One region of the Romboutsia sp. Marseille-P6047 genome, then DNA from elsewhere that is predicted to be linked to it. Evidence: riboswitches for the same ligand, from Rfam matches in the RefSeq annotation. Region 1 holds a riboswitch; each other region holds the start of a gene.
The links. A riboswitch is a leader RNA that binds a small molecule or an ion and turns the genes downstream of it on or off. The one in region 1 is predicted to bind cobalamin.
Positions count from the first base shown of each region.

Region 1 (4,279 bases):
AGTGATGATTGATTGAAGCTTTGATCATTTGCACCACCTTCTCCAAGAACAATACCAATTTTAAACTCATATGTACTTTCTGCCTCTGCATCATTACTATTTGTTGAATTACATCCTATTACCCCAAAAGTAAAGACTACGCTTAGCATTATTAAAAATAATAATTTCATTTTTTTCTTCATAGTATTCCTCCTAAACCCCAGTTTATATGTTATATTTTACCAAGTGTATATACACTTGTAAATACAAAATATCCCTAGAACTTTGGAGAAATTCTAGGGTACCATCAAATTTGGTTAAGGGTTATTTATTTAATCTATATAAAATAGGTTGAGGGCTAATTAAGGATTTACTATTACTTTAGACTTACTCCAAAACTTATATAACTCTTCTTCAGTCCTAAATAATGGTAAATCTAAGTTATTATGAAGCTTTACTAACCAAGGTAACTCTAAACCTGCTCTTAATATCTTTTTTTCATCATTAAAAACAGTATCTGTTCTACCTTCGCTAATTATTTCACCTTGATTTAAAACATATATATAGTCACAGATTTCATATATTAAATTCATATCATGACTAGAAATAACAATTTTTATACCTTTCTTTTTTAAATTATTTATAATATCAACTATAGCTCTAGTACTAATTGGATCTAATCCTGCAGTTGGCTCATCTAAAAGTACCATTTTATTTTCCATAGCTATAACAGATGCTATAGCTACCCTTTTTTTCTGTCCATAGCTTAAAAAGTGTACAGGTCTATCAATAAGATGTAATCCATTTACTGATTCAAGTGCTTTAGTTATTCTTTCTTTTATGATACTTTCTTTTATACCTAAATTTCGTAAAGCAAATGCTATATCATCATAAACCATAGAGTAAAATATTTGTTTTTCAGGATCTTGAAACACTATCCCTACTTCTTTTCTTAAATCATATAGATACTTTTTGTTATATTTAATAATATCATTTTTAAATAATATAGTTCCTAAATCTGGCTTTAAAATACCCATCATATTCATAAATAATGTGGATTTTCCAGAACCATTGCTACCTATTATCCCTATTATATCTCCTTTATCAAAATCCATATTTATATTTGATAAAGCTAGTTTATCCTTTTCATACTTATAAGTTAAGTTATTTATTTTAAACATACTATTCTCCTACTATATAGAATCTATCATCATATAATTTCATGTCTAACGATATACACATCTCTTCATATCTAATCATCATTCTCTTATATAATAAATTTCCCAAAAGCCCAAAAGACTTATAAGATGTCTTTAGGTTTGTATATCCAAATCTTAACTCCTGAGACTTACGTATATCTGATACTTCTTCTAAAAATATAAATATAAATCTATAAATTAACATTGATAACTCTAAAATTATAGTTGGCATATGTAAACTTTTAAATATAAATAAAAGTTGATTAAATGGTATCGTTAATATTATAAAATAAACACAAGTCAAACATGACATTGCTCTAAATAATATTTGAAGTGATATATTTAGTGATTCTTTAGAAATACCTATATAATTGCTACATATACAAAAGCTTTTAATTAGTAAGTTTGGATCATTAGATATATTTATAAGAGTCGTAGTTATACTCATAATTAAAAATATCATTGGTATCTTCAAGAGCTTTATATAACCCTTTATATCGATTTTAGCAATTCCAACTATTATTACACTCATTAATAAAATAATAAGTGATAAAATAATTAAATTTTTTATTAACATAGATCCTAATAAAAAAATTATACCTACTGCAAATCTTATATTTGGATTTGTATGTATTAATTTATTTGAATAAGCATATTTATCAATTATTATCATATTAATATCTTCCTTCTGTATATATTATAAATAAAAAAAGCCTAACTATTTGGTTAGGCTTTAATCTCATAATAAAATCACCTGATATGTGATTCACCATAATCTTTTCCTCCCCGAAAAAGTTATTTTAAAATATCATAGGCAGGTCTCCTGACTTAGCTTCATTCTACTCCTTCTCCTTCCCATAGTAACTAATACCACAGTGGTTTTTAAAAGTTTCGTCCACCTTACAGTAGCGGGGGCTGTAGAGGAATTTCACCTCTTTCCCTATTAATCTAATTCATGTTAGAACCTATTGATACTTTTTTATTTAATTTACATCTTTGTACTAATATCTATTTCTATATTATAATTTATATTCCTTTTTTATATTTTTAATTTTCTATAATTTTTTTTAAATAATTTGAAACAATATCTGAGAATTTTTCTATGTCTCTAGTATATATAAAATCTTTTCCATAGATTAATTTTTCTGCATCAATTTCATTTTCTTTACCTGTAAATACTCCTAAGACTAAAATTTCATTTTGTCTAGCAATTCTTACTTCTTTAGCAGTATCATTTACAGCTATTTTACCTTTATAAGATATTTCACCTCTTATACTTCGTTCTTTACTTGAACCAAATTTAACATCATTAGGTTTTCCATCACTTAGTACTATTAAAATTTTATTTTCTTCTTCCCTTTCTAATAAACCTTCACATACAGATTTTATAGCAAGACCATCTCTATTGTTACCAGAACAAAAATACTCAAATATATTATCATTTTTATCTATAGAGTCGTTATAATCTCTAAACCTTTTTAAAATTGTATAATCTAAAAAGCTAGAAAATGCGCTAACTCTATTAGGTATACCTGCCAGTGTAAGAGCACTAGAGATTATGTATACTTGTATTGCAACTTGATACTGATTTCTACTTTGTGAACCACTTGAGTCTAACAATATGTCAATTACATATCTTCCTTTTTTGTTTTCTATATTTCTATAAAATATTTTAGTATTATTACTTCTTCCAACCCTCCATGCCCTTTTTGCATCAATAGTCCCGTAATCTGAATAAATTCTATCTGTAATATTTTCTTCTACAAGTATCCTCATTAAATTTTCTTTTAATCTATTTATACTTCTTTTATACACTCTTATATTTTCTCTGTACTTTTTCAAATTATTTTCTTTATGTCTTGTAACATATTTAACTTGAAAAACATTTTTACATTCTGATCTTAAAACTCCTTCTGTAAAATGCACCCTACATCCCTCATGTACATTTCTACAATTTTTAACTTCTATTCTTTTTATTTCACTTTTATTTAAATACGATTTTCCATAGTAATATTCTATTTTATCATAAATTTTATTAGCAATTTCCTCATCGATATATATAACTCTATTAAGTGAACTTTTCTCACTATTAACTTTCCTTTCTCCTATACTTTCAACTAGCATAGAAGAAGATATTGAGTTAAGTTCATTTTCTATAGAATCTTCCTCATCACTATATAATTCATCATACATAAAATCTGAAAATGTATCAAAATCTATATCTACATCTTTGAAGTCTATATCTTGGCTACATTCACTTAATTTTAAATCTTGTTTTATTTCATTAAAATATCTTATATAAAGTTTATCTATATCTTTTAATATTTCTACTAATTCATTACCTAGGTTTATATTTTTAATATCATTTATAATTCTTCTACTTAACCCATCTACAAAAGGATGTTTTCCTATACCTTCTAAAATAAATATATACTTAATTTTTTGTAAAATATCATTTTTATATATTGTATTAAATTCATTAATTATATCTTTATATGCCTTTGATCTTATATCTTCAATTCCAGGCCTATCCTTTATAACCTTAGATTCTACTAAGTTATTTAAAACTACTTGTAATAGAGTTAATAAAGTATCTTTATTATATCCTTTATTAACTCTATTGGGTAAATACTTCTTCACTATATTCCAATCTACATACTTTCTTCTAGCTCCAGCCATAATTCCCAAATATAAATATACATCTTTTGAAGAGTAATTTTTTTCTAAAACTTCAATATGTTCATTATAATTTCCACTTATAGTCCAAGCAATATTATTAACTCTATTATCTAAATCATAATCACTATATACCCATTTCATAGTATCACCTAAATATTACTCATTAAATTTATGTACTTGTTTATTTGAAAATATATCTTCGCTAGTCCATTTTTCTGGTATTCTAGTTCTAATGACATCTCCAACAATTTCTTTTTCATATACATCAAAGCTTTTACTTACCATTCCCATATTGATTGCCTCTAATGGAGAAAGGCCTCTTCTTATGACTTTTAATGATCCTATTAATCCTCTTAAATCTATAGATTTTGTAGATATTTCTCCATTTTGAGATTTTAACTGCAAATCTAAAAATAATCCTA
Region 1 is NZ_UWOT01000004.1:280,732-285,010, forward strand. It holds gene EIH23_RS06305 (BMP family lipoprotein) at 1-182, opposite strand, end outside; gene EIH23_RS06310 (energy-coupling factor ABC transporter ATP-binding protein) at 342-1,160, opposite strand; gene cbiQ (cobalt ECF transporter T component CbiQ) at 1,162-1,851, opposite strand; cobalamin riboswitch at 1,975-2,163, opposite strand; gene EIH23_RS06320 (nitric oxide reductase activation-like protein) at 2,226-3,998, opposite strand; gene EIH23_RS06325 (AAA family ATPase) at 4,014-4,279, opposite strand, start outside.

Region 2 (4,279 bases), on a different contig from region 1:
GGTAATATAGATATAAAAAGAATTTTAACTAGTAACAAAGTAGTTCATCTTTCTTCATTTAGTGTTGGCTATTTATTCGGAGAAATAATTGCATTCTCTGATGCTAACTCTTATCCAGCTACAGTTATTTCATCAACTAATAGCGAGGTAATGTTTATAGATAAATATGATTTTATTTATTTTTGTACTAGCCACCCTAGTTTCTTGAAGTTATTTTTAAATGAATTAACTAATAAGATAATAACTTTAAATAAATCTATAACTGGTTTATCATTTAGCACAATTAAACAAAAACTATGCAACTTTTTAATACAAGAATCTAACATCCAAAAAAGTAATTTTATAAAATTAAACATGACAAAACAAAAGCTTTCTGAATCACTTGGAATTCCTAGACCTTCACTTTCAAGAGAATTAATTAACATGAAAGATGAAGGATTAATAGATTATCAAAAAAACATAATAAAGATACTAGATAGAGAGGCTTTGGAAGATATTCTGATGGACTAACTTAAAACAAAAATAGCTTAATTTTATACTTTATATTTGTATAAAATTAAGCTATTTTTAGCATTCTATCTATAATTGTAAGTCTACATTATAAAGATTCATCCAAGTGTTTATTTGAATTAAATATGCTATAACTTGAGGACCTGTCATTAATTGTCCAAACCAAGGTTGGTTAAATGCTGAACCACCAGTCTGAACTAATTCTTTTACAAATTCTTCATCTATAATTTGATGAATAGGGGAACTTTTATCATCTAATATTCTCTTTAACATCTTACATACTTCTTTTGTGTATATTGGATTATGAGTTTTAGGATAAGGGCTTTTTTTTCTTTCAACGATATTTTCTGGTAATATTCCTTTAGATGCTTCTCTTAACAGTCCTTTTTCTCTTCCATTTAGCAGTTTTATATGCTTAGGCATATTAAATGCATATTCTACTAATCTTTTATCTGCAAAAGGTACTCTACCTTCTAAACTATTATGCATAGTCATTCTATCTTTCCTATTTAATAAAGTTATCATAAACCATTTTAGATTTAAGTATGATAATTCTCTCATTATTGAATCTTCCTTTGATTCTCCATTAAGCTTAGGCACCTTAGCTATACTATCTCTACATGCTTGCTTTACATAATCTTCTATTGGTAACAACTTCAAACTATCATTTAATACATTTTTCCTATAACCAATTGTGGTAGCCCAAGGGAAAATTTCTATAGAATCATATTCTCTAGTATACCAAGGGTACCCTCCAAAAACCTCATCTGCACATTCTCCAGATAAAACAACTGTAGCGTGTTTACTTACCTCTCTTGAAAAAAGGTCTAAGGATGAGTCAATATCTGCCATACCTGGTAAATCAGATGCCATAGTTGCATCTATTAAAGCATGCGCAAGTTCTACATTATCAAGAACTACGTCATGATGATTACTTCCGATATACTCTGCCATAACCTTTACCCAATATGAATCTGAGTTTGGTTGAAAATAACTTTTCTTAAAATATTTTTCATTATCTGTATAGTCTATAGAAAAAGTATTAAGTGTTTCTTTTCCTTGTCTATTGAAAGCATCTGCTGCTACCTTTGATATTATACTAGAATCTAATCCACCAGATAAAAAAGTACACACAGGTACATCACTTACAAGTTGACCCTCTATTGCTTCAATCAATAAATCTCTTACATATTTCTTAGTTTCTTCTAAGTTATGCTCATGTTCTTTAGCTTGAAGCTTCCAATACTCTTTTAATTTTATGCCTGATTTATTAAATCTTAAATAATGTGCTGGTGGAACTTCTCTTATATCTTTAAAAATACCACTATTTAGGATTCTAGCAGGTCCTAGTGATATTAACTCTAAAAATCCATCTCGATCAACAACATGACTAATTAATGGATGAGTTAGTAATGCCTTTTCTTCAGATCCAAAAACTAAGTTCCCATTCTTGTAAGAATAAAATAATGGCTTTACACCAAGTGGGTCTCTTGCTAAAAATAATTCTTGTTTATACTCGTCCCATACTCCAAATGCATAAATTCCATTTATATAATCTAAGCACAATTCACCGAACTCTATATATGCTGTTAAAAGAACTTCTGTATCTGAATATGAATCAAATGTATATCCTCTTTCCTTTAATCTATCTCTAACCTCTTCAGTATTATATAACTCTCCGTTATAGCAAATTGTATATTCTCTATCTCCTATAGTTTTACTCATCGGTTGTAATCCACCTGTTGGATCTACAATCGCTAATCTTTTGTGTCCAATAATAGAGTGTGAATATGTCTTTATACCTTCAGAGTTAGGACCTCTAAATCTTAAGGTTGATATCATATTCTCAACTATATTTGTGTAATCCTTTATATTGTCATTAAGGTTACACCATCCTGATATTCCACACATTAGCCTTCCTCCTTAAACTTAAACTGCATACTTTATTTTATGTATGCTTAGGCTTAATGTTATAGAAAGTATTTTTTTCTTAAATAGTTTTTTTAATATAAATATATAAAATAAAAAAGAACCAATATCTCTCGGTTCTCAAAATATATAATATGTACTTTAAAATATATCTATATAAAAATAACCCTCATATTACATATTCTCTCCCTCCGAAAGATTAATGCTTAATTTTAGGCAGGTCTCCTGACTTTGAACTCAACCTAATAGCTTATCCTTCCCAGTATACACCAGTGGAATTAGAGTCTCCAAACTCTCAAGCGTTCGTCATTCTTACAGTAGCGGGGGCTGTTATGGACTTTCACCATATTCCCTTTTAAGTACTCATTTGTACACCTTAATAATTTATATTTATACTTTAATTATATTTACTATACTTTTATTTTTCAACAGCTAAAATTACTATTTTTTTAAATTATTCATATATTCAAATATTGTTATATTGCCAGCTTCAACTTCCTTATCTACTAAATTAGATAGTGTAACTCCTAATAATCTTATCTGCTTTTTATTATCTTCTAGGTTTTTTAACAGATTATATACATTAATTCTAATATCTTTCTTAGTGTTTATAGGATGCTCTAAACTTATACTTCTAGTTATTTGAGTAAAATCTTCATACTTTATCTTTAATGTAACTGTTTTTCCTAGCTTATCTGAATATTTACATCTATATGCAACATCTTCACATAACTCACTTAATATATTAGTAACCTCTTCTTCATCAATACTTAAGTTTTGGCTTAAAGTAGTCTCTGAACCAATATATTTTCTCTCTCTATAAGGCTCTACGGGTCTATAGTCAATACCCCTAGAAAATTGATAAAATAGATATCCCCTATTTTTAAAAATATTTTCTAGTTCATAAATATTTAATTGCCTTAAATCATATCCATTTTGTATCCCCATATTTTTAAGTATTTTTCCAGTTACTTTTCCTACACCAAAAAATTTATTTATAGGAAGCTTATCTAAGAATTCCTGAGAATCCTCTTGTGTTATAACAGTTAAACCATTAGGTTTTTTATAATCTGATGCAAGCTTAGCTAAAAACTTATTATATGAAACTCCAGCTGATGCTGTTAGATTAGTTTCTTTTAAAATATCATTTTTTATCATTTTAGCTATAGTTGTTGCATACTTTATATTTTTCTTGTTGTTTGTAACATCTAAATATGCCTCATCTAATGATAATGGCTCCACTAAATCTGTATATCTATGAAATATTTCTCTTATTTGATTAGATACTTTACGATACTCATCAAATCTAGGATACACAAATATTGCATAAGGACATCTTTTATAAGCTATTTTAGATGGCATAGCTGAATGTATTCCAAATTTTCTTGCTTCATATGAACATGTTGTAACAACTCCCCTACTTTCTGGAGGTCCACCAACTACTACCGGTTTTCCTTTTAACAACGGATTATCTCTTTGTTCTACAGATGCAAAAAATGCATCCATATCTATATGAATTATTTTTCTATTTTCCATCCAAACTATCACCTCCACTTAAAAATTCAAGTTAATAATTATTATAAAATATTTTTTTTGTATTTTTAAAAGTTTTTCTTGCAAAATCCCTTAAAAACATTTAAAATAAGTATTCCAAGGAACTAAGTATTTATTCCTTATTGATAACCGTAAATTTATTTTTATGTATATTTTTATTTGTATTTTGTATTTTATATTTAAAAAAGACCATTCTACTATTGTAGCATGGTCTGATTTTCTATACTTTTATTTTGTTAGTTAGCGTAATATAAGTTTTGTGATGGATATTCTGGATCACAAGTCA
Region 2 is NZ_UWOT01000016.1:39,978-44,256, forward strand. It holds gene EIH23_RS13745 (Crp/Fnr family transcriptional regulator) at 1-510, shown strand, start outside; gene asnB (asparagine synthase (glutamine-hydrolyzing)) at 580-2,421, opposite strand; cobalamin riboswitch at 2,638-2,833, opposite strand; gene dinB (DNA polymerase IV) at 2,881-3,975, opposite strand; gene EIH23_RS13760 (DUF1846 domain-containing protein) at 4,230-4,279, opposite strand, start outside.
Region 2: linked by a shared signal. The riboswitch ahead of asnB (asparagine synthase (glutamine-hydrolyzing)) and the one ahead of cbiQ (cobalt ECF transporter T component CbiQ) in region 1 are both predicted to bind cobalamin.

Region 3 (4,279 bases), on a different contig from region 1:
TTACATATGATGAAATTGATATGTTAGGTAGATAATACAAATTTAAGGAGAGTTAATATGAGTAAAATTATTTTAGTTACTGGTGGTGCAAGATCAGGTAAAAGTAATTTTGCAGAATCACTATGTAAAGATAGAAATAATAAAACAGCATATATAGCAACATCAATACCATTTGATAATGAGATGAAAGATAGAGTAAAAAAGCATCAAAATAGTAGACCTTCAGAATGGAAAACTTATGAGAAATTTAAAGATATACACTCAATAATCAAAGATATATCTAAAGAGCATGAAACAGTAATATTGGATTGCATAACATTGTTAGTTAACAATTTAATGTTTGACTCTGATATTGATGTAGATAGTGCAGATACTTATGAGATAAATGCTTTAGAATTATATATAAAATCACAAGTTGAAAAATTACTTGAAGAAGTAGAAAAAACGGATTTATATTTTGTAATGGTTACAAATGAAATAGGAATGGGAATTGTTCCTGGAAATAAACTTACTAGAGTATATTCTGATATTGTAGGAAGGGTAAATCAACTTATAGCTAAAAAAAGTGATGAAGTTCATTTTGTAGTTAGTGGTATACCTATGAAGATAAAAGGATAGTTATGAAAAGATTTATTTTAATATTACAATTTATGACCAGAATTCCCATAAATATAAATGTTGGATTTGATGAAGAGTTTCACAAATCTTTATACTATTTTCCATTAGTAGGATTAGTGCTTGGAATATTAGAATTTTTAGTAGGAAAATTGTCTCTTATATTATTTGATCCATTTGTAAGCTCTTTAATAATTACATTAAGTGCAGTGATGCTTACTGGTGGATTACATATAGATGGATTAGGTGATACATTTGATGCACTATATAGTTATAGAGATAAAGAGAAAATGCTAGAAATAATGAAAGATTCAAGGCTTGGAACAAATTCACTTTTATCAGTAATGTTTGTTTTATTATTTAAAATAGGATTTATATATAGTATTATAAATGAAGGATTATTATGGCTTATAATATTTATGCCTGTGCTTGGTAGGCTTGGTGTACTAATCTTAACATATAAAACCGTAACTCCTAGAAAAAATGGATTAGGAAACTTATTCATTGGAAAATGCTCAACAAAAATGTTTTTAACAGCTACATTATACTCAATAGCTATATTAGGGTTAATATCAAAATTAATATTCTCATCAAATAATATATTATTTTTAAGTATATTAATTTCAGTACCAGTAGTTTTTATATTTAATATACTATTTAAAAAACATGTTTATAAGAAAATAGATGGAGTAACTGGAGATATATTAGGATGTAGTATAGAACTATCAGAGCTAACATATTTAATATATATATATATGACTTTAAATTTTGTAGTTTAGCTATATAGAGGAGAATTTATGATAAAATTAATATTAGTAAGACATGCCATTACTGAAGATAACAAGGATAGTAAATTATCTGGACATATAGATAGTGAATTAAGTGAAGAAGGAAAAGCTCAAATTAAAAGACTCATTAATTATCTAAAAGATGAGAATATAGATAAAATATATACAACAACGTCTTCAAGAACAAAACATACTGTAGAACAAATAGCAAAAAATAGAAATTTAGAGATAATAGAAAAAGAAAGATTAAAAGAAATCAGCTTTGGAGATTTTGAAGGAATGAGTTTTAGCAAAATAAAATCTAATTATCCAGATGAATTTCAAAAAATGATAGATTATGGATATGAATATAAATATCCAAATGGAGAAAGTTTGATAGATTCTTATGAAAGAGTAGTAAAAGAAATTAAAAGTATATTAAATGACAATGAAGGTAAGACGATTTTAATATGTTCTCATGGAGGAAGTATTAGAAATATAATTACTTACCTAATATCAAATTCTTATAAGTACCATTGGAACTTTAGGATAGATAATGCTTCAGTTACTATTTTAGAAGTTGACAATGGATTTACTGTAATAAATAGTATGAATAATACTAGTTTCTTAAGATAAATAGATTAATAAGTTATTAAAATCGAATATGAGATTACTTAGGTTCTTATCATCTAGAAGAGATTAAAAGGGAAAAAGGTAAAAGCCTTTGCAGCCCCCGCTACTGTGAAACCGACGAAACTATTATAATAAGCCACTGTCAAATTTGATGGGAAGGTTATAGGAGTAGGATGAAGTTAAGCCAGGAGACCTGCCTAAGATAATTTTACAATAGAGTCTTCGGGGTGAAGCTTTTATTTGATATATTATGAAATAAAAAAAGTCCGAAAACTGGAAAGTTCGGACTTTTTTTAATTTTCTGTAAAATATAAGATTTCTAATAGCCCTATTTTAAATTATAAGAAAAAGGAAGTGAAATAATGGGCAAAAAAATAATGCTGCAAGGTACAGCCTCTAATGTTGGCAAAAGTACTATCGTAACAGGATTATGTAGAGTATTTAAACAAGATGGATATAGTGTAGTTCCATTTAAATCTCAAAACATGGCCTTAAATTCTTTTATAACTAAAGAAGGTCTTGAAATGGGAAGAGCACAAGTTTCACAAGCAGAAGCCTGTGGAATTGAACCAATAGCAGATATGAATCCAATTTTGTTAAAACCTTCAGGAAATCATAAAAGTCAAGTCATAGTCAGAGGTAAAGTAGTTGGAAATATGTCTTCAATTGAATATCACGATTATAAATTACAGCTTATGGATGTGCTAAAAGATACTTTTGAGGAATTAAATAATAAATATGATATTACAGTTATGGAAGGAGCAGGAAGTTGTGCCGAAATAAACTTAAAGTCAAGAGATATATCTAATATGGGCATGGCTAAGATTGCTAATACTCCTGTGATAATAGTTGGAGATATAGATAGAGGTGGAGTATTTGCATCACTTGCAGGCACAATGCTTTTGTTAGATGAAGAAGAAAGAAAAAGAGTAAAAGGTGTAATTATAAATAAATTTAGAGGAAGAAAAGAACTTTTAGAAGATGGTATAAAAATGTTAGAAGACATTATAAAAGTTCCTGTATTAGGTGTACTTCCTTATAATGATATAAAAATTGAAGATGAAGATAGTGTAACAACTAGGTTTAAGAAATCAGTTGGTACAAGAGATATTAATATAGAGATAATAAGGACTCCTCATATGTCAAATTTCACAGACTTCCATATATTTGAAACTCAAGAGGATGTAAGTGTAAGATATGTAGATTATGGAGAATCTTTAGGAAATCCAGATATAGTAATTATACCTGGAAGTAAAAGTACAATAGATGATCTAAAATTCATTAGAGATAATGGATTAGAAGAACAAATAAAATCTCTACATAAAAAAGGTAAATTAATTATTGGTATTTGTGGTGGATATCAAATGCTAGGTAAGAAACTAAAAGATCCGTACCATGTAGAAGGTGAAATAGAAGAATATGATGGAATTGGGCTTTTAGACACAGAAACTATATTTGAGATTCAAAAAACAACAACACAAGTAGAGGCATCTATATGCGAGAATAAAAATGGATATCTAAGAAATCTAGGAAATAAAAAGATAACTGGTTATGAAATACACATGGGAGTTACTAATAGAGGAAGTAGTACAAGCAATTTGAATACTATAACTAAAAAATTAAGTGAAGATGTAAGTTACACTGAAGGAAGTGTTAATGAAGAAGGAAATGTATTTGGAACATATATTCATGGAATATTTGATGAGATAGAATTTACTAGAACTTTACTAAATAATATAAGAGATATGAAAAATTTAGATAAGTTAGATAGTAAGGTAAGTTCATATAAAGAATTTAAGGAAAAAGAATATGATAAATTAGCTGATTTTTTAAGAGAACATTTAGATATAGAAAAGATTTATGAAATAATGAAAGACTAGAAAATATAATAATGGTCAGGTGAAATATATGAAAAAAATATTAATTGCAGGTACTAACAGTGGAGTTGGAAAAACAACAATTTCTCTAGGAATAATGCAAGCACTTACAAAAAGGAATATGAAAGTACAACCATACAAGGTAGGTCCCGATTATATAGATCCATCATATCACACATTTATAACAGGAAGAAATTCAAGAAACTTAGATTCATATATGTTAGATGATGAAAAATTGAAATACATATTAAATGAAGCTTCAAAAGATGCAGATATAAGTGTAATAGAAGGTGTTATGGGACTATATGATGGGCTAGGAATAAACTTAGATAGTTGTACAAGTTCATATGCATCAAAGTTATTAAAAGCACCAGTTATATTAGTAAT
Region 3 is NZ_UWOT01000020.1:4,340-8,618, forward strand. It holds gene cobT (nicotinate-nucleotide--dimethylbenzimidazole phosphoribosyltransferase) at 1-35, shown strand, start outside; gene cobU (bifunctional adenosylcobinamide kinase/adenosylcobinamide-phosphate guanylyltransferase) at 58-618, shown strand; gene cobS (adenosylcobinamide-GDP ribazoletransferase) at 621-1,394, shown strand; gene EIH23_RS14925 (histidine phosphatase family protein) at 1,413-2,018, shown strand; cobalamin riboswitch at 2,042-2,230, shown strand; gene EIH23_RS14930 (cobyric acid synthase) at 2,378-3,895, shown strand; gene EIH23_RS14935 (cobyrinate a,c-diamide synthase) at 3,924-4,279, shown strand, end outside.
Region 3: linked by a shared signal. The riboswitch ahead of EIH23_RS14930 (cobyric acid synthase) and the one ahead of cbiQ (cobalt ECF transporter T component CbiQ) in region 1 are both predicted to bind cobalamin.